3 regions of the Shinella sp. HZN7 genome follow, and region 1 is predicted to be linked to each of the others. Evidence: predicted binding sites of a transcription regulator. Region 1 holds the regulator's gene; each other region holds the start of a gene.
What was found. Region 1 encodes PhoB, which activates phosphate uptake and scavenging genes when phosphate is short. Its sites were predicted from a motif close to TGTCATNNANCTGTCAT; they were not measured.
Positions count from the first base shown of each region.

Region 2: the regulator PhoB is predicted to act here: its motif matches at 4,336-4,352, upstream of phnF (phosphonate metabolism transcriptional regulator PhnF).
Region 3: the regulator PhoB is predicted to act here: its motif matches at 2,612-2,628, upstream of shn_RS06035 (alkaline phosphatase PhoX).

Region 1 covers NZ_CP015736.1:111,602-118,577, forward strand. Annotated here, with positions in the region: gene pstA (phosphate ABC transporter permease PstA) at 1-1,125, shown strand, start outside; gene pstB (phosphate ABC transporter ATP-binding protein PstB) at 1,139-1,954, shown strand; gene phoU (phosphate signaling complex protein PhoU) at 2,003-2,731, shown strand; gene phoB (phosphate regulon transcriptional regulator PhoB) at 2,751-3,434, shown strand; gene shn_RS00555 (GcrA family cell cycle regulator) at 3,726-4,262, opposite strand; gene shn_RS00560 (aspartate aminotransferase family protein) at 4,686-5,876, shown strand; gene argF (ornithine carbamoyltransferase) at 5,904-6,815, shown strand.
Region 2 covers NZ_CP015737.1:499,951-506,926, forward strand. Annotated here, with positions in the region: gene shn_RS24675 (ABC transporter substrate-binding protein) at 1-546, shown strand, start outside; gene shn_RS24680 (iron ABC transporter permease) at 621-1,571, shown strand; gene shn_RS24685 (ABC transporter ATP-binding protein) at 1,568-2,368, shown strand; gene shn_RS24690 (pseudoazurin) at 2,365-2,817, shown strand; gene shn_RS24695 (class I SAM-dependent methyltransferase) at 2,817-3,614, shown strand; gene phnF (phosphonate metabolism transcriptional regulator PhnF) at 3,571-4,314, opposite strand; gene phnG (phosphonate C-P lyase system protein PhnG) at 4,420-4,890, shown strand; gene phnH (phosphonate C-P lyase system protein PhnH) at 4,890-5,498, shown strand; gene shn_RS24715 (carbon-phosphorus lyase complex subunit PhnI) at 5,503-6,603, shown strand; gene shn_RS24720 (alpha-D-ribose 1-methylphosphonate 5-phosphate C-P-lyase PhnJ) at 6,600-6,976, shown strand, end outside.
Region 3 covers NZ_CP015736.1:1,255,424-1,262,399, reverse strand. Annotated here, with positions in the region: gene shn_RS06040 (DUF2339 domain-containing protein) at 1-2,514, opposite strand, end outside; gene shn_RS06035 (alkaline phosphatase PhoX) at 2,677-3,198, shown strand; gene shn_RS06030 (PaaI family thioesterase) at 3,209-3,718, opposite strand; gene recO (DNA repair protein RecO) at 3,715-4,479, opposite strand; partial or broken gene shn_RS06020 (L,D-transpeptidase) at 4,685-5,415, shown strand; gene shn_RS06015 (hypothetical protein) at 5,462-5,824, opposite strand; gene shn_RS06010 (SRPBCC domain-containing protein) at 5,839-6,327, opposite strand; gene shn_RS06005 (helix-turn-helix transcriptional regulator) at 6,400-6,723, shown strand; gene bla (BKC/GPC family carbapenem-hydrolyzing class A beta-lactamase) at 6,753-6,976, opposite strand, start outside.

The DNA.
Region 1 (6,976 bases):
TCGATGATCACCATCCCGGTGGAGTTCTCGGAGCAGATCATCGACAAGGACAACGAACGCGCGACCAACCCGCAGAAGCTGGTTTCGGCCAATTATCCGGTCGTCGCCCGCGATGCGCTGGCCAGGGTGCTGGGCGTTGCCGCGGACGACCGCGCCGCCATGCGCGAGGTCAACGGCATGATCTCGGACAGCGTCCGCGTCCAGCTCCGCAACCTCGTCACCGCCAACCCCGCGATCATCGGCACCACGCAGCCGGTGACCTTCCTTGCGCACGGTGACCTCGATTCGGCCTTCAAGGGCCAGATCAACCTCGACGTGCCGGAAAAGGACCGCAAGATCTCCGACAGGCAGATCGGCTGGATGAACCAGCTCGCCGAAAGCGGTGCGCTTTCCAAGCACTTCAACACCGGCCTCTTCGTCAACGGCGCATCGAGCCGTCCGGAAGCCGCCGGCGTCGGCGTCGCGCTCATCGGCTCGCTCTACATGATGCTGATCGTGCTCGTGCTGTCCTTGCCGATCGGCGTGGCCGCCTCGATCTACCTGGAAGAGTTCGCCCCGAAGAACCGCTTCACCGACCTCATCGAGGTGAACATCAACAACCTCGCCGCCGTGCCGTCCATCGTCTACGGCCTCCTGGGCCTTGCCGTCTTCGTCAACTTTGCGGGCTTCCCGCGCTCGGCGGCCCTGGTCGGCGGCCTGGTGCTGACCCTCATGACGCTGCCGACGATCATCATCGCGACCCGCGCTGCCCTGAAAGCCGTGCCGCCGTCGATCCGTTCGGCCGCCCTCGGCCTTGGCGCATCGAAGATGCAGACGGTGTTCCACCATGTCCTGCCGCTCGCCATGCCCGGCATCCTGACGGGCACGATCATCGGCCTTGCACATGCGCTCGGCGAAACCGCGCCGCTGCTCCTCATCGGCATGGTCGCCTTCGTCGCCGACGTTCCGGCAACGCCGATGGATCCGGCAACGGCCCTTCCGGTGCAGATCTACATGTGGGCGAACGAGGCCGAGCGCGCCTTCGTGGAGCGCACCTCGGGAGCCATCATCGTGCTCCTCATCTTCCTCATCCTCATGAATGTTGGTGCAATCCTGTTGCGCCGCCGTTTCGAACGGCGCTGGTAGAAGGACCGATCATATGAACATGATGTCAGAAGCAGCAGTCGAGAAAGCGCTGGACAAGAAAATGAACGACATTTCCTACAAGATGATCGGCAAGGACGTCTCGGTTTATTACGGCGAGAAGCGCGCCCTTTACGACGTCAACCTCAATGTGCGCGAAAACACCGTGACGGCGCTCATCGGTCCGTCCGGCTGCGGCAAGTCGACGTTCCTGCGCACGCTGAACCGCATGAACGACACGATCGACGGCTGCCGCGTCACCGGCCGCATCACGCTCGACACGGACGATATCTACGATCCGGCGATCGACGTCGTGGAACTGCGCGCCCGCGTCGGCATGGTGTTCCAGAAGCCGAACCCGTTCCCCAAGTCGATCTACGAGAACGTCGCCTACGGTCCGCGCATTCATGGCCTTGCCAAGGCGAAGGCCGACATGGACGCCATCGTCGAGCAGAGCCTTCAGAAGGCCGGCCTCTGGAACGAGGTGAAGGATCGCCTGCAGGAGGGCGGTACCGGCCTTTCCGGCGGCCAGCAGCAGCGCCTGTGCATCGCTCGAGCCGTCGCCGTCAGCCCGGAGGTCATCCTGATGGACGAGCCCTGTTCGGCGCTCGACCCGATCGCGACCGCCAAGGTCGAGGAGCTGATCCACGAGCTGCGCGCCAACTTCACCATCGTAATCGTGACGCACTCGATGCAGCAGGCGGCCCGCGTCTCGCAGCGCACCGCCATGTTCCACCTCGGCAACCTCGTCGAGGAGAACGACACCGACAAGATGTTCACCAACCCGGATGACCAGCGCACGCAGGACTACATCATGGGCCGCTTCGGCTGACGGCTGTCGCCGAATCCGTGAAAACCCGCGCGCATTAAGGACAGAACCATGTCATCGACCCATATTGTCTCGATTTACGACGAAGAACTGAAATATCTCTCCCGCCGCATCTCCGAAATGGGCGGTACGGCCGAGCAGATGGTGGCGGACTCGGTCCGCGCCCTCGTCACGACGGATGCGGCTCTGGCCCAGAAGGTCATTTCCGAGGACGTCATCCTCGACAATGCCGAGCGCCAGATCAACGACAAGGCGATCGTCACCATCGCCAAGCGCCAGCCGATGGCCGCGGACCTGCGCGAGATCATGGGCGCGATCCGCATCGCGGCCGAGCTGGAGCGCGTCGGCGACCTCGGCAAGAACACTGCCAAGCGCGTCATCGCCGTGCAGAGCTCGGGCATGCCCCGCAAGCTTGCCCGCGGTCTCGAACACCTCGCCGAACTCGCGCTGATGCAGCTCAAGGAAGTGCTCGACGTCTATGCCACCCGATCGGTGGACAAGGCCAAGGCGATCCGCGAACGTGACGACGAGATCGACGCGATCTACACCTCGCTGTTCCGCGAACTTCTCACCTACATGATGGAAGACCCGCGCAACATCACGCCCTGCACGCACCTCCTGTTCTGCGCCAAGAACATCGAGCGCATCGGCGACCACGCGACCAACATCGCCGAGACCATCTACTACATGGCGACCGGATCGCAGCCGGAGGGCGAACGCCCGAAGGACGACACTTCGACCTCCGTCGTCGCGGCCGGCCTCGCCGACGCGTCCGAGTAAAGAGAGCAGGTTCAACTCCATGGTGCCCAGAATTGCCGTCGTGGAAGACGAGGAGGCCCTCAGCGTCCTCCTGCGCTACAATCTGGAAGCGGAAGGTTTCGAGGTCGATACGATCCTGAACGGTGACGAGGCCGAGATGCGTTTGCAGGAGCGCATGCCTGACCTCCTCATCCTCGACTGGATGCTTCCAGGCGTTTCCGGCATCGAACTGTGCCGGCGCCTGCGCCAGCGCCCGGAAACCGAACGCCTGCCGATCATCATGCTGACGGCGCGCGGCGAGGAGAGCGAGCGCGTGCGCGGCCTTGCCACCGGCGCGGACGATTATGTCGTGAAACCCTTTTCGACGCCGGAACTCGTCGCCCGCGTGCGGGCGATGCTGCGCCGGGCCAAGCCCGAGGTCGTCTCGACGGTGCTGCGCTGCGGCGATATCGAGCTCGACCGCGAGACGCACCGCGTCCACCGCCGCACCCGCGAGGTCCGCCTCGGCCCGACGGAATTCCGCCTCCTGGAGTTCCTGATGACCTCGCCCGGCCGCGTCTTCTCGCGCTCGCAGCTTCTCGATGGCGTCTGGGGCCATGATATCTATGTCGATGAGCGGACCGTCGACGTGCATGTCGGCCGCCTGCGCAAGGCGCTCAACTTCGCCAACATGCAGGATGTCATCCGCACGGTGCGCGGCGCCGGCTATTCGCTGGAGGCCTGAGCGAACGGGTTTCCTCCCAAGGACGGAAATGGGCCCTCAGGGGCCTGTTTGCGTTTTGGGATGCGAACGCCCCTCATCCCGCTGCCGCGACCTTCTCCCCGCAAGCGGGGAGAAGGGGATGGGGCGAGGCCTCGCTCCCTCGCTTCCCAGTAAGTTTCTGGAAACCGGATCGGCATACCCCTTCGCCCCGCTTGCGGGGAGAAGGTGCCGGCAGGCGGATGAGGGGCGCTCGCCTCACAAACGAAAACGGACCCTCTCGGGCCCGCATCGCATGTCCTGCCGTGGAAAAGATTACCGCATCCGCCGCCGCTCGGCCGAGGGCTGGTAGGCGAGGCGCTGGTGGTAGGTGCAGTAGGGGGAATTGTCGGGGGATTCGTTGCCGCAGAAGTGGAAGTCGTCGTTGAGCGGATCGCCGATCGGCCATTTGCAGGTGCGCTCGGTGAGCTGGGTCAGCTCCAGCCGGCGCGACATCGGCACGACCACGCTGTTGCCGTTGGCCGGAACCGGAAGGGTCTCGGCCTGCATTTCGAAATCGACGTCGATCTCTTCCTTGGGAAGCGTGTTGTCGGCCGGCCGGGCGACGGGCCGGGCAGCGACGGGACGGGCCGCGAAATTCGACGGGCGCGGCGTCGCCGGCGCCGGACGCTTCGGGCGTGCCGCGGTCTGGGTGCCGCCGGCCTTGGCGCGGCCGGGCAGGTTCAGCCGGTGCACCTTGCCGATGACGGCGTTGCGGCTGACGCCGCCGAGCTGCGCCGCGATCTGGCTCGCGCTCAAGCCCTCGCTCCAGAGCTTCTTGAGTTTCTCGACGCGCTCGTCTGTCCAGTTCATGTTTTCGTCTCCGCTCGGCGTCCAGGATGCAGGAATCCCTCGTCGTGCTCCGGACGGGTCCGGAACCTGAACGCCCTAACTCTTTTGGTGACTAGTTCCGCCGCATGCAGTCTAGTAATTGGTCCTTAACCTAGAGACCGGTGGACTCTGTGACAAGAGTCGCCGGAATCCGGGCGAATCGATTTCGGAGTTTTCCCCAACTTGCTGGTCAGGTGTGACTCGATAGCGACACCTTCCGCGTGCGCCGTGAATCCTCACCTTGCGGGATGTTCAGCGCCATTTCGGGTGCGATTTTGTTGACATCCCAAGATGAAATGCCGATAGTGCGGCATGCCGCCGAAAGGCGGCTTTTGGTTTTTCTGAAGCCCGGAAAAGTCAAGCCGCATTCCTGTTTTTCCGCATCTCTTTTCGGAGGATCCGCGCATGGCCGATGTCGCGCCGCTCTATGAAACCTACATGCGTGCGCCGCTCAGGTTCACGCGCGGGGAGGGCGTGTGGCTGATCGCCGAAGATGGCGAGCGATATCTCGATTTTGCCGCCGGCGTCGCCGTCAATTCGCTGGGCCATGCGCATCCCCATCTCGTCGCCGCGCTGAAGGACCAGGCCGACAAGGTCTGGCACCTGTCGAACCTCTACGAGGTCCCGGGCCAGGAAAGCCTCGGCCGCCGGCTGACGGAGGCCACCTTCGCCGACAAGGTGTTCTTCACCAATTCGGGCGCCGAGGCGCTGGAATGCGCGATCAAGACGGCCCGGCGCTACCATTTCGCCAAGGGCCATCCCGGCAAGTTCCACATCATCACCTTCGAAGGCGCCTTCCACGGCCGCACGATCGCGACGATCGCCGCCGGCGGGCAGGAGAAGTATATCGAGGGCTTCGGCCCCAAGGCGCCGGGCTTCCTCAAGGTTCCCTTCGGCGATATCACGGCCGTCAAGGATGCGATCACCGAGGAAACGGCCGGCATCCTGATCGAGCCGGTGCAGGGCGAGGGCGGGCTGCGTCCGGTGTCGAAGGAGTTCATGCAGGAGCTGCGCCAGCTCTGCGACGAATACGGCCTGCTGCTCATCCTCGACGAAGTGCAGACAGGCGTCGGCCGCACGGGACGCCTCTTCGCCCATGAATGGGCCGGGGTCACGCCTGACATCATGGCGATCGCCAAGGGGATCGGCGGCGGCTTCCCGCTCGGCGCCTGCCTTGCCACGAACGAGGCGGCGGCCGGCATGGTCGCCGGCACGCACGGCTCGACCTATGGCGGCAACCCGCTCGCCATGGCCGTCGGCAATGCCGTGCTCGACGTGGTGCTGGAGGACGGCTTCCTTGAGCATGTGCGCGATGTCGCGCTCGTTTTCCGCCAGGGCCTTGCCGCGCTGAAGGATCGTTTCCCCGACATCATCGAGGATATTCGCGGCGAGGGCCTGATGCTCGGCATCAAGGCGAAGATCCCGGTCGCCGACCTCCTGAAGGGCGTGCGGGCGGAAAACCTGCTGGCCGTGCCGGCGGGCGACAACGTGCTGCGGCTGCTGCCGCCGCTGACCGTGACCGCGGAAGAGGCACGCGAGGGGCTTGCCCGCATCGAGCGCGCCGCGGAAAAACTCACGGCCGCCAAGGCCGCGTAAGCAGCGAACGGACAGACAGGACACATCATGGCCAAGCATTTTCTCGACCTTTCCGCCGTTTCGGAAAGCGATCTCCGCGTCATCATGGACGATGCGCACACGCGCAAGGCCGCCAGCAAGGCCGGCACCGAAGCCAGGCCGCTCGCCGGCAAGATGCTCGCGATGATCTTCGAGAAGCCCTCCACGCGAACCCGCGTCTCCTTCGATGTCGGCATGCGCCAGCTCGGCGGCGAGACGCTGTTCCTGTCGGGCACGGAAATGCAGCTCGGCCGCGCCGAGACGATCGGCGACACGGCCAGGGTCCTCTCGCGCTATGTCGATGCCATCATGATCCGCACGACGGACCATGCCCGCCTGCTGGAGCTTGCCGAACACGCCACCGTGCCCGTCATCAACGCGCTGACGGACCTTACCCATCCCTGCCAGATCATGGCCGACATCATGACCTTCGAGGAGCATCGCGGTTCCACGAAGGGCAAGACCTTCGCCTGGACGGGCGACGGCAACAATGTGCTGCATTCCTTCGTCGAGGGCTCCGCCCGCTTCGGCTATACGATGAAGATGGCCGTGCCGATGGGCTCGGAGCCCGACGACAAGATCCTGAACTGGGCGCGCGACAATGGCGGCAACATCCTGCTCGGCCATGATCCGGACGCCATCGTCGACGGCGTCGATCTCGTCGTCACCGATACCTGGGTCTCGATGAACCAGGAGCACCGCGCCCGCGGCCACAACATCTTCCAGCCCTACCAGGTCAACAGGCAATTGATGGCGCGCGCCGACAAGGATGCGCTCTTCATGCACTGCCTGCCCGCCCATCGCGGCGAGGAAGTGACCGACGAGGTGATCGACGGCCCGCAGTCCGTGGTCTTCGACGAGGCGGAGAACCGCCTCCATGCGCAGAAGTCGATCCTGGCCTGGTGCTTCGGCGTCGTCTGACGCCGCCTTGAAAAACGCCGTCGCCGGCACGATCTAGGGGCCATCACGGAGCGCCATACGGCGCTTTTTCTGGCGCATGCCCGCCCGGTATGGAATGATCGGGAAAGAGCGAGCGCAATATCACGGTAGAACGCCTGTCGGAAGCAGGCCGGGCCCACGGC
Region 2 (6,976 bases), on a different replicon from region 1:
AATACGGTCTTCACCATGGACCTGATCTACAAGGAAATCAGTGAGCTGGCGCAGATCTTTGATGTGCAGGACCAGGGCGGGAAGGTCATCGCCGACCTGAAGGCGCGCGAAGAGGCGGCCCGCAGGAAGATCGCCTCGGCGGATGGCAAGCTCTCTGCCGTCTTCTGGTTCTCCAGCGCCGAACTCGACATCGACCCCTATGTCGCCGGCCGCAACGGCGCGCCGGGCTACATCATGTCGGCGCTCGGCATCCGGAACGTCATCGAGAGCGACGAGGAATGGCCGACGGTCGGCTGGGAAACCGTCGCCAAGGCCGACCCGACGATCATCGTCGCCGGCAAGATGGAGCGCCGCCGCTTCCCCGCCGATGACGTCGCGGTCAAGCACGAGTTCCTCAAGACCGATCCCGTCGCGAGCCTGATGCCGGCCGTGAAGAACGGCCATGTCGTCGACATGGACGCCCAGGCGATGAACCCGACGATCCGCACGATCGAGGGCATCGAGGTGCTTGCCGACGCCATCGAGAAAGCCGGCCTCGCAAAGTGACGGCGGATCGCCCCATCCTGCTGCGCACGGGCGCCGCCTTCGCGGCGCTCGTGCTGCTCGTCGCCGCGCTCGGTATGGGCGCGGCGGTGGGCGAGACCGCCATTCCGCTCGATGTCGTGGCGAAGACCGTGGCGAACCGTCTCTGGCAGGCGGGGCACGCCATCGAACCGATCGACGAAGGCATCATCTGGAACTATAGGCTGAGCCGGGCCGTGGTTGCCGCCTGCTGCGGTTCGGCGCTCGCGCTCTGCGGCGTGATCCTGCAGTCGCTGCTGCGCAATGCGCTCGCCGATCCCTACATTCTCGGCATTTCCGCCGGCGCCTCCACCGGGGCGGTGGCCGTGGCGATCCTCGGCATCGGCGCCGGCATCCTGACGCTGCCGATCGGCGCCTTTCTCGGGGCGCTCGTCGCCTTCGGCCTCGTCAGCGCGCTTGCGGTGCGCGCGGGCCGCGGCACGGGGGCGATCATCCTTGCGGGTGTCGCCGGCTCGCAGCTCTTCAACGCGCTGACCTCCTTCATCGTGACGAAGGCGGCCAATGCCGAGCAGGCGCGCGGCATCATGTTCTGGCTGCTCGGCAACCTCTCGGGCGTGCGCTGGCCGGATGTCTGGCTGGCGCTGCCGGTCGCGCTTCTCGGCCTTGTCGTCTGCCTCTGGCATGCCCGCGCGCTCGATGCCTTCACCTTCGGCACGGAATCGGCGGCCTCGCTCGGCATTCCGGTGCGGCGGGTCTATGTCGTGCTGATCGCCGTCTCGGCGCTGATGACGGCCGTGATGGTCTCCATCGTGGGGTCGATCGGCTTCGTCGGGCTCGTCATTCCCCATGCCGCGCGCATGGTCGTCGGCGTCCGGCACGGGCTGCTGCTGCCGGCCTCGGCGCTGATCGGCGCGGTCTTCATGATCGCCGCGGACGTGCTGTCGCGCGTCATCATTCCCGGCCAGGTGCTGCCCATCGGCGTCATCACGGCGCTGTTCGGCGCCCCGGCCTTCGCGCTCATCCTCAGCCAACGGAGGTCGGCCCTGTGACCCTTTCGGCAAAAGGCCTCTCCTGGTCGGCCGGCGGCACGACCATCCTGTCGGACGTCTCGCTCGACGTGCGCCCCGGCGAATTTCTGGGCATCATCGGCCCGAACGGCTCCGGCAAGACCAGCCTGATGGCGCTGATGGCCGGCATCCGCAGGCCGCAGGCCGGCGTGGTGACGCTCGACGGCAGGCCGCTCTCCGCCCATGGCCGGCAGGCGATCGCCCGCCGCATCGCCTTCGTGGAGCAGCAGGCCGAGACCACCGAGCGCATCACCGCGCGCCAGGCGGTCGAGCTCGGCCGCACGCCCCATCTCGGCGCCCTGACGCCCTGGTCGCGCACCGATGATGCCATTGTCGACCGGGCGCTGGAGGAGGTCGACATGGCGCGCTTTTCCGGCCGGCTGTGGCACACGCTCTCCGGCGGAGAGCGCCAGCGGCTGCACATCGCCCGCGCGCTCGCCCAGCAGGCGCCGATCCTCCTCCTCGACGAGCCGACCAACCACCTCGACATCGGCCACCAGATCAGCCTGCTCCAGCTCGTGCGCGAGCAGGACCTGACCGTCGTCGCCGCGCTGCACGATCTCAACCACGCCGCCATGTTCTGCGACCGCATCGCCGTCATGCAGGGCGGCCGCATCGTCGCGCTCGGCACGCCCGCCAAGGTATTGGAGCCGCAGCGCCTCGCCGACGTCTTCGGCGTCACCGTCGATGTCGAGCGCGACAGCACCGGCGGCTGCTTCATCCGCTATCGCCGGCCGGAACCGCGGCCTGCCAAACTCAAGCTCGTTGCAGAGGCATGATGAAAACCGGTCTCCTCCTCGCCGCGGCCTTCGCCGCCCTCCTCCATGCCGTTCCCGCCGCGGCCGAAACGTTTCGCGTCGAGATGCGCAACCGCGGCGAAAGGGGCTCCATGGTCTTCGAGCCGGATTTCCTGGCGATCAAACCGGGTGACAGCATCAAGTTCGTCGCCACCCACAAGAGCCACAATGCCGCAAGCATCGACGGCATGGTTTCCGAGGGCTATGCGGGCTTCAAGGGCAAGATCAACGAGGAGATCGAGGTGACCTTCGACCAGCCGGGCTACTACGGCATCAAGTGCTCGCCGCATTTCGGCATGGGCATGGTCATGCTGGTCAAGGTTGGCGCAGCGGAGCTGACGGAGGCGATCCGCAAGGTCGAGGTCCCGGCCCGCGCCCGGCCGCGCTTCGACGATATCTTTGCCCGTATCGATGCGGGCGAGGGGCAGTGATGCACGGCCCGCGCCCCAACAGCCATCTCAAGGAAGACATCCGCGACTACTGGTCGCGTCGCTCCGAAACCTTCGATCTCGCCTTCGGCCACCGCATTCCCGAAGGGCCGGAATTCGACGCCTGGGCGGCGGCGATCCGCGAGCGGCTCGGCCCCGAGCCGCGCCGCGTGCTGGAGCTTGCCTGCGGCACGGGGGAAGTGACGCGCCTGCTCCTTTCCCTCGGCCATGAGGTGACGGCGCTCGATTTCTCCGAGGCGATGCTGGCGGTGGCACGGAAAAAGCACGCCGGGGCGAGGGGGCTTCGCTTCCTGCTCGCCGATGCGGAAAACCCGATGGAGCCGGACGAGAGCTACGACGCCATCGTCTGCCGCCATCTCGTCTGGACACTGACGACGCCGGCCACGGCCTTTGCGGAATGGCACCGCATGCTGAAGTCCGGCGGCCTGCTTCTGTTCTTCGACGGCGACTGGGCCGCGCCGACCCGGCTCGGCCGGCTGGCAAGCCGGGCCATCGCCATGCTGGACAAGGTCGTCGGCACCGATCCGCACTATGACGGCGCGATGAGCGAACGGCACGCCAGCATCATGGAGCGCCTGCCCTTCGGCGACGGGCTCACCGTCGAGCGCGTGCTGCCGCTGCTGGAGGCGGCGGGTTTTCGCGACATGACGGTCGGCTCGCATGCGCCCATCGCAAAGGCCCAGCGCCGCACGGCGGACCTGCGCAACCGGCTGCGGACGCTGCTTTACCGCCGTTTCATCCTCTGCTGCCGTCGGGCTCCGGCTCCACCGTCAGCTTGACCCGGTCGGCGGCAAAGCGCGTACGAGAGAACTGGATCGGAACGCCGTCGAGGTCGGTGTTGACCGCCGTCGCCACGAGGATGATCGCCCCGGGCGAGAGCTTCAGGTGGCGGATGTCGTCGCCCTCGGCGTGGATCGCGGAGATTTCGGTCGAGCGGCGGACGTAATCCGGCACGCCGAGTTCGCGGAAGGAGGCGGTGATGGAGCGCGTCCTGTCGTAGATCGCGTCGATCCCCGCGAAACGACCGGCCGGGAAATAATGTGTCCCGCAGGAGACGGGGCGCCTGTCGGCGCTGTTGACGGTTTCGAGCCGCATGCAGGGAGTGCCGGGCGCAAGGCCGAGCGCCTCGGCGACGGTGGCGGGCGCGGCCTCCGTTGCTGCCGCCAGCAGCCTTCCCTCCAGGTTGCGCGTCTGGTTGCCGAGGCCCTGCGAGAAGCGTGTCCGGCGGGAGATGGGAAAGCGCAGGCGGTCGCGCCGCTCGATGCGTGTGCCGATGCCCTGGATCGGGCGCACGATGCCTTCCTCCGCCAGCGCCGCCATGGCGCTGCGCACCGTATGCCGGTTCACGCCGAAGCGGGCGGCCAGCACCACTTCCGGCGGCATCATGCCGGTCTCGTCGAAATCGCCATTGTTGATCGCAAGGCGCATGCGATCCGCGATCTGTCGCCAGAGCGCCACGCCCGATTGCCGTTCCACCATTTCCGCCCCCGCGAAGCCCGCTGTCACACCCTTGTCATCCCGGCCGATTAAGACGAGACTTAGATGTTCGGTTGTCTAGATTAATAGACATTTGGAGATGAGGCAATGGCATCAATTCGGAAATCTGCCGAAAGCGCCGCGATGGGCGAACGGCAGAGGGCGATGGGTCTGCTCGCGAAGGCGAGCCGGGCCGAACTGCAGGCGGCGTTCGACGCGCTCGGCGACAAGCCGGCCGCCCAGCCGGTGCGCGGCCCGGAAACGGGCCTCGTCATGGTGCGCGGGCGCATCGGCGGCGGCGGGGCACCGTTCAATCTCGGCGAGGCGACGGTGACCCGCGCGAGCGTCCGTCTCGAAGACGGCACGGTCGGCCACGGCCAGGCGCTCGGCACCGACAGTGCCAAGGCGCGGCTTGCGGCGATCTTCGACGCGCTCTTCCAGCAGCCGGCCCGCAGGGCCGGGGTGGAGGCGCTGCTTGACGCCGTCGCCGCGCGCATTGCCGACGAGGACGCCGAAAAGGCGCGCCAGACGGCCGCCACCCGCGTCGATTTCTTCACCATGGTTCGCGGAGAGGACTGATGACGACAGACACGCTCGCCTTTGCCGGCGGTTTCGACCGGCCGGTGTTCGAGGCCCAGGCCGCGTTCCGCACGTTGATGGACTGCATGGCCCGCCCGGGCACGATCGGCCGCATCGATGCGACCGTCGTGCCGCCCGCGCCGCTGAACGCGACGGCCGGCGCCATCGCGCTGACGCTCTGCGACCACGATACCACCGTCTGGCTCACCCCGGCGCTCTCCCGCTCGGCGCTGCCGGGCTGGCTCGCCTTCAACGCCGGCGCGACGGTGACCGACGAGCGCCAGAACGCGCGCTTCGCCTTCGTGGAGAAGGGTGCAATGCTGCCCAATCTCAGCCTCTTCGCGCAAGGCACGCAGGAATATCCGGATCGTTCGACGACCCTAGTGGTCGAGATCGATGCTTTCGAGGGCGGGCGGCCGCTCGTGCTGAAGGGGCCGGGCATCCGCACCGAGGCGGAGATCGCGCCGGCGGGCCTGCCCGACATGTTCCCGCATTTCTGGTCGGAGAACCGGCAGAATTTTCCGCGCGGCGTCGACCTGATCCTCGTTGCGGGCGCAAAAATCCTCTGCCTGCCGCGCACCACCATTGTCAGCGTGAAGGAGGCGTAAGACCATGTACGTTGCCGTCAAGGGTGGCGAAGCCGCCATCTCCAACGCCCACCGCCTCCTCGCCGACCGCCGCCGCGGCGACCGTTCGCTGCCGGCCATCGGCATCGAGCAGATCGTCGCGCAGCTCGGCCTTGCCGTCGACCGCGTGATGGCCGAAGCCTCGCTCTACGACCGGTCGCTCGCGGCGCTTGCCGTCCGCCAGGCGCGGGGCGACATGATCGAGGCGATCTTCATCCTGCGCGCCTACCGCACCACGCTGCCGCGCTTCGGCTATTCCAGGCCGGTCGAGACGGGCGACATGCGCGTCGAGCGCCGCGTCTCGGCGACCTACAAGGACCTGCCGGGTGGCCAGCTCCTCGGGCCCACCTTCGATTATACGCACCGCCTGCTCGATCCGTCGCTCCTGACGGACGAGGCGGTCGAAGCGCCGCTGGAGCGCGAGGAGGCCGGCGAGCCGGTGATGCGCGTCTCCGACATCCTGGTCGGCGAGGGCCTCGTCGAGGATGACGGCAGTCTGCCGGACGGCCACGTCGCCGGCGACCTGACGCGCGAACCGCTGGAATTCCCGATGGCGCGGGACCTGCGCCTGCAGGCGCTCGCCCGCGGCGACGAGGGCTTTCTGCTGGCGCTCGGCTACTCCACGCAGCGCGGCTATGCCCGCACCCATCCCTTCGTCGGCGAGGTGCGCATCGGCGAGGTCGAGGTGGAGTTGGACATGCCGGAACTCGGCTTTTCCGTCTCGCTCGGTCGCATCCAGGTGACCGAATGCCAGATGATCGCCCAGTTCAAGGGATCGGCGAAGAACCCGCCGCAGTTCACCCGCGGCTACGGCCTCGTCTTCGGCCAGAGCGAGCGCAAGGCCATGGCCATGTCGCTGGTCGACCGGGCGCTGCGCGCGGAGGAATTCGGCGAGGATATCGTCGCCCCGGCGCAGGATGAGGAATTCGTCATCTCCCATTCCGACAATGTGCAGGCGACCGGCTTCGTCGAGCACCTGAAGCTCCCGCACTACGTGGACTTCCAGGCCGAACTCGATCTCGTGCGCCGCATGCGGCGCGAATACGAGGCCGCGCAGAACATCGATCTTCCGGAGGCCGCAGAATGAGCACGGCAGACCTGGCGACCTACAATTTCGCCTATCTCGACGAACAGACCAAACGCATGATCCGCCGGGCGATCCTGAAAGCGATCGCCATTCCCGGCTACCAGGTGCCCTTCGCCTCGCGCGAAATGCCCATGCCCTATGGCTGGGGCACCGGCGGCGTGCAGGTGACGGCGGCGATCCTCGGCCCCAGGGATGTGCTGAAGGTCATCGACCAGGGGGCGGACGACACGACCAACGCCGTCTCCATCCGCGCCTTCTTCCAGAAGGTCGCCGATGTGGCGGTGACGACAAAGACGCGCGAGGCGACGATCATCCAGACGCGCCACCGCATTCCCGAGGAAAAGCTGACGGCCGGGCAGACGCTCGTCTACCA
Region 3 (6,976 bases), 1.1 Mb from region 1:
GCGCACGCTGAGCGTGACCCAGGCGAAGGCGAGCGCCACGCCGGTCAGCGCCAGCATGATCACATAGGGCATCGGCCGCCGGCCCCGTGCATGGAAGGCAAGGCCGCCATAGGCGATGCCGGGCAGCAGATAGCCGACGAAGAGCAGATCCAGGAGCGGCCACTTGCCGAGCAGCTCGCCGGTGAAATAGGGGTTGAGGCCGACGAAATGGGCGCTGAGGATCGACAGGATCGAGAGCCCGCCGACCACCATGGAGCCGTAGCGGAAGACCGGGCTCGGCGATTTCAGGTCGAGCGACATCAGGATCGCCGAAGCGCCGATGACCAGCAGCGTGTAGATCGACTGTTCGCCGAGCGTCGGCACGGAACTGTCGAGCACGCCGCCGTTCATGCCGTGCCGCACGAGGATCGCCGCCGTCAGCAGAAGGAAGAGGCTGGCCAGCGCCTGCAGGAGATTGCGGATTTGCGTTCCCGGCCAGCGGCGCAGCTCGAAGGCCGAGAGCGCGAGCAGAGCGGCCGGGATGCCGTAGCCGGCGAGCAACTGGTTGAAGACCGGCGTCTTGGAAAGGTTTGCCGCGCCGACGATGGTCGGCTCCCAGCCGATGCGGCCGGCAACGATCGCGGCCGCCCCGGCCATCAGCCAGGGCAGGACCGGCCAGCGGCGAAGGCGCGTCGAAAAGACGGCGGCGGCGCCGAGGACCGCAATGCCGATCGTCGTGGCAAGGCCGTCCGTCATGGCATGCAGCGCCAGCACGAGGAAGGCGAAGCCGCCGGCGACGAGCGCCCATTGCGGAAGGAAGACACCCTCCTCCTCTCCCCGCCCGCGGGAAAAGGCGTCCGCAGCAGCGAGGAAGACAAGGCCGAGCACCACCGCAAGCAGGCCATGCTTCAGATCGAAGGAGAGATTGCCGAAATTGAGGAAGCTCATGGCGAGGATGGCAAAGGGCGCCGCCGGGGCGATGAGGCTCCAGAGCGCTGCAAAGGCGGAAGATCCTGCCAGGCGCAGGCGCACCGCCGCAAGGCCGACCGCAGCATAGGCGACGGCGAGCGCCAGCAGCAGGTTGACCGGCACGAGGCCGAGTACCGGTACCGGCAATGTCGACGCGCCCTCCAGCGTCGGCGGGGCGAGCGTGGAGAAATCCTCGAACAGCAGGCCGCCCGGCGAGACCACCATCGCACCGACGCCGACCACCGCCGCGATGGCGGAAAAGAGCGCCGGATAGACCGCCCAGCCGCGTAGCGCGCCGAGCACGGCGAGCGCCATCACGACCGCGGCGAAAGCGTAATCCGCCCGGGACAGCGCCGGAACCGCATTGGCCAGAACCAATGCCGGGAAGACCAGGGCAAGGGCGCCGGTCAGCGATACCGCGACGGCCGGCGGGGCAAACAGGCGGTCCAGCGGATCGGCGGAGGCAGCGCCCGTCGCGGGCGGCAAGTCGTCCGCCGTGACATTTCCCGGCCAGATGAGGCCATGACCGACGGCGAGAACGAGCATGGCGAGAAGCACCGGCAGAACCTCGACCGCGCTCGCCTGCGAGAGATAGAGCACCGCCCAGAGCGCCATGCCGGCATTGGCGAGTGCCGGCACGACCTGCCAGCGGCGGATGCGCGCGGCAGCGAAGGTGGCAAGCCAGGCGACCGAGAGGAAGCCAAAAAGGCCCCAGGCGCTCGGTTCCTCCGTCGCGACCAGCGCGGGCGTGGCCATGGAGGCGAGCAGGCCGAGGCCGGCAAGCGCCTGCCCGTGCAGAAGCGACAGGCCGATCGTCGCGAAGGAAACGGCGGCAAGCAGCACGAAGGCGGTCAGCGGGCCGAAATAGCCATAGAATTCGTAGGAGACATAGGTGACGGCGAAGAGCGTGATGGCGCCGGCAGCCGTCAGCACGCCGGGAATCATGGCGTTCTGGAAGGCATTGGCGATGACCGGCAGGGTGCGGCGGCGCACGAACTCGCCCACCGCCGTCAGAACGAGACCGAAGACGGCGGCAAGCGACAGCCGCACGGCCGGGCTGAGCAGCCCCGCCTCGATGGAATACTTGACCATGAAGATGCCGCCGAGCGCCAGCGCGATGCCGCCCACCCAGACGGCCCAGCGCGCGCCGATGCGGCTTTCGAAGCTCTCCTTCGGCTTTGCCGCAGCCGCGGGAACGGCGGAAGCCGCCGCGGCAGCCTCCTCCGCAGTCTCGCTCGCAACGGCTTCGGCCGGAACGGCGGGCGTACTGCCGCCGAAGATCGCGCGGCCCTTCGCGGCCTCGTCGGTACCAGCCGCCTGCGCGGCGGCCCAGGGGCTCGCGAAATCGGCCGGCGCCTCCTCCTCCTCGGCGTCCTCCTCGCGGATGGCCTCGGCCGTGTCGGCGGTCGCCGTCTCCACCGGTGCGGCCAGGCCCCCGGCCTTCAGCATTTCGACCTCGCGCTTCAGCCGCATCACCTCTTCGCCGAGTTTCTGCGCACTGTTTCGCGATGCATTGAGGGTATAGAGCGCCAGGCCGAGAGCGACCAGGGAGAGGATTTCGAGCATTGCGACTCCAACACGGGCATTGTCCGGGCGCGAAGACTACCCGGTTTTTTCCAAAGACTAAACGGGGTTACGTTTGAGGCCGGCGTTCTCTTCAGCTTGTCGCACGGTTTTCATGCAAGGCGGGCACAATAGCCTCTTCCCGATACCAGTCCGGAGCCCGCCATGTCCCAGATCCTTCGCAACGCCGACGCTCCGCAAGGGGACCGACGGCCCGAGGACGGCTTCGGCCATGCCTATGCCCTCGCCTGCCGCGTCGACGGGCATGACCGCGTGGTCACCTATTGCGGCGATGGCGGGCACCTCTACAAACTGGTCGCAAACCACGCCGGGCAGCCGGACCGCCTCGATGACGGCACCCTCCATGTCGCGCATTTTTCGGCCGATGGCGAGGAGGACTGGATGCCCGTCGCGTTCGGCGCCGCGCCGCTGGTGATGGAAAACGGCACGCTGACATGGATGCCGGTCGCCGCCCGGCCGGCGGACGCCCGGACCGGAGCGCGCCGTCCCACCCGCCTGGACGGCATCCGGGACGTGGCGGCGGACGCGCAGGCCGGCACGGTCCGCCTCCGGCTGTCCGGCGAGGGCGACCGGTTCAGCCATGTCGTCGAGATCATCGAAGCCGGCGGCGACTTCGCCGCGACGCGCGCGCATTGGGAAGTGCTTTCCACCCGAACCCGCCGGTGACAGGCCCGAATCAGCGCATCAGGTTTTCGATCGGGAAGATCGCGCAGGTTTCCGTGCCGTGGGCCAGCAGCTTGCCGCTTCCATCGCGCAGCCAGGCTTCGGACGTGGCGATGGTGCGGCCGCGATGCACGATCCTGCCCTCGCAGAACACCTCGCCCATGCCGGGCAGGACGGGGCGCACGAGGTTCAGCTTGAACTCGATCGTCGTATAGGCCTCGCCCGGCCTGACGACGGAGAAGACGGCGCAGCCGAGCGCCGAATCCATCACCGTCGCCGTCCAGCCGCCATGCACCGTGCCGAGCGGATTGAGATGATCGACCGACGGCAGGCCGGCAAAGACGACGCGGCCGTCCTCCACCTCCGTCAGGCTGAAGGCGAGCGTCTTGGCCATCGGCGGAGCGGGCAGATCCCCGGCCAGCATCGCCTGCAACACCTTCAGCCCGCCGTCGCGCCTCACCACGTCAAGCGGCAGCGTGCCGACGCCGGCGACCGTCAGCCCCGGATAGATTTCGACCGTCATGCATGCGCCTCTTCGGGTTGATCGTGTCGCGGCGCGCCGAGCGCCTTCAGCGCCGCCTGGATGAAGCCGTCGCGGGCGCTGGCGAGCTCCAGCCCGCGCGGCTCGCAGACATGGCGGTTGAGGAAGAAGGCCGTCAGCCGGAAGCCGTCGGCAAGGGCGGCGGCATCGGCGGCGTGCCGGCTCTCGTCGCCGAGGAAGGCCGGCAGCGCCAGCATCTTGCCCGCCCAGGGCGCGCCGGCCGCGCGCGAGACGGCGCGGCCCGATTTCGGCGAGACGTAGCAGAGATCCTCACGCGTGCCGGTGGCGGCGCATTCGAAGAGGTCGAGGCCGAAGCCGAGATCGTTGAGCACGGCAAGCTCGAAGCGCACGAAGAGCTCGCCGGCATCGGCCGGCTCGTGCAGGTGGTCGAGGATGACGGAAAGGGCCTCGTAGAGATGGGGATGCGGGTCGCGCTCCGGCAGGAAGCGCAGCAGCGCCGCCATGGCCTGCACGCCGTAGACGGCGGTCGCCGTCTCCATCAGCCGGCCGGCGCGCAGCTCCAGCGGCTCGATGCGGAACTCGCCGAGATGTTCGTCGAGCCGCGCGCGCCAGGTGATGTCGACCGAGTTGCCGGGCTGGAGCACCGGCTGCATGGTCCGCGAGCGCCCGCCGCGCACCATGCCGAGATGCCGGCCACGGCTGCGTGTCATCACCTCGGCGATGACAGAGCTTTCGCCGTGGCGCCGCACGCCGAGAACGATGGCTTCCTCACTCCATTGCATGGTCAAAGCCTTACGCCCTCACCGGCGCCGGGGCAAGCGGGCCGCAGCATGCGACGGAACGACGCGTGGCCGCAGGGACACACCCAAGCCATTGCCACAGTTTCGCTTTTTTCTCGCCGCGCCGGTGCCCGCTTTGCCGACAAAGAACCCCGCGCAAGGCTTTCAAGCCAGATTCCGGAATTGAAGAACGACAGGTGCCCCCTTCATGTGTGTGTCCCGCGCCCGCGCTTTTGCGGCTCTCCGCCCCTCGCCCTCCTTGCCCTTGCGGCGACGCTTGCAAGCTGCGCCACCACCGCCAAGCCGGTGAAGAAGGGGCCGGACCCGATGCATGTCGCCATGTACGGGCCACATCCGGAAGAGCGCTTCCCGCTGCCGGCGATGGATATCAGCAAGGTGGATCCGAAATATTTCCGCCAGCAGGTCGCCTACCAGACGGCGGAGCCGGCCGGCACCATCGTCATCGACACGCAGAACCGCTTCCTCTACCTCGTGCAGGGCGACGGCATGGCGATGCGCTACGGCATCGGCGTCGGCAAGGCGGGGCTGGAGTTCGAGGGCGGCGCGCGCATCGGCCGCAAGGCGGAATGGCCGCGCTGGACGCCCACCCAGAACATGATCGCGCGCGAGCCGGAGCGGAACCTGAAATGGGCCGGCGGCATGGAGCCGGGGCTCACCAACCCGCTCGGGCCGCGCGCGCTCTACCTGCACAAGGACGGCAAGGACACGCTCTTCCGCATCCACGGCACGTCCGAGCCGTGGTCGATCGGCAAGGCGGTGTCGAGCGGCTGCATCCGCCTGTTCAACCAGGACATCATCGACCTCTACGGCCGCGTGCCGACCGGCAGCCGCGTCGTCGTGCTGCAGCATCAGGCGCCGGCCGACCAGCCTGTGCCGATGGCCGCCGCCGACGGCCTGACGCCGCCCGCCGCCATCTGAGGCATTTTCCGGGGGCGGCCTTGCGCCCGTCCCCGGACCGTCTTCGTCACCAGGCGTCGGGCTCGCGCACCATGTGCACGATGTTGGCCGGGTTCATCACCCAGCCGCCGCGAAAGCCCGCGCCCAGATCCTCGATGGGATCGCAGCGCACGACGCCGTTCCGCTCCAGATGGCCGAGGGCGACCTTGTGGTCGGGTGTGAAGAGCTCCAGCCAGACCTCCGCCTGGCTGTAGCCCGGCGCCTCGTCGATCCACAGCCGGTTCGGGCCGAGCAGGAAGCCTCTTGCCGGGGCCTTGTCGTCGAAGGGCTCCAGCCCGACGACGTCGCGGTAGAAGGCGAGCGTCGCCTCGTACTGGTGCGAGGGGACCTTCATGGCGATGTTGATGCCGCCCTTGATTTCAGCCGTCATGGCAACCTCCCGTCTCATGTGAAATCCTGCTGCTCGGAGGCGACGACGCCCTTGAGCTCGCTCGGGTAATAGCCCTCGCGCAGGTTGATGCCGTATTCGACATAGGCCTTCATGCAGGCCAGCATCTGCGACCAGCCCTCGCAGTTCATGTAGGACGATTTCTGGCCGCGGGCGTTGTCGCGCCAGCCGGTCTCGGCGATGGTCACCATCGTGCCGCCGTCCTCCAGCGGTTTGAAGCGCATCTCGACGCGCGTCTTGTAGGGCGCCTCCCCCTCGTCCACCATCGCATCCCAGCGAAAGACGATCAGCGCGTTCTCCTCCACCCTGTCGACGATGACCGGGGCCATGCCCCACCAGGTGACCGTCGTGCCCTCGACCAGCGGGGCGCTCGCCCCGCCGATGGTCGTGAAGTAGCCGCTGAGCTTTTCTGGATTGACCACCGCGTCGAAGACCTCGGCGACCTGCTTGCCGATGCGCCCGTTCACACGAAATTCCAGCGTCATGCCGTCCTCCTCCCGGGGCGCACTGCCCCTCTCGATCTTGCCTGCCGCCAAAATATGTTATAAAAATATAACATGTCAAGCGAATCGAAAGAGGACGCCGTTTTCAAGGCGCTGGCCAATGGCAAACGGCGGCAGATGCTGGATGCGATCAAGGATGCGCCGCTGACGACGGGCGCGCTGTGCGAGCGTTTCGCGGATATGGACCGCTGCACGGTCATGCAGCACCTGAAGGTGCTGGAAGAAGCGGACCTGATCGTCGCCCGCCGTGAGGGGCGCGAACGCTGGAACCACCTCAATGCCCTGCCGATCCAGGCGATCCACGACCGCTGGATCAGCCAGTATGCCGGCCACGCGATGAGCGTTCTTTCGGCGCTCAAGGGCGAGCTGGGGGGCTGAAGCGCCGCCGCAAGGACGGCGCCCCCGTCTCAGACCTCGGCGGCGATGCGCCCGATCTCGGCGATGACGGCATTGCGCGCGTCGCCGGAAATGCCGGGGATTTCGCAGAAGGCGGCGACGATGACGGCGCCACGGTCCGGCGACCAGGCGACGGCGACATCGTTGGCATTGCCGGCCTTGTCGCCGTTCGTGCCGGTCTTGTCGCCGGTCATCCAGCCGGGCGGAAAACCGGCGCGCAGCCGCGTGTCGCCCG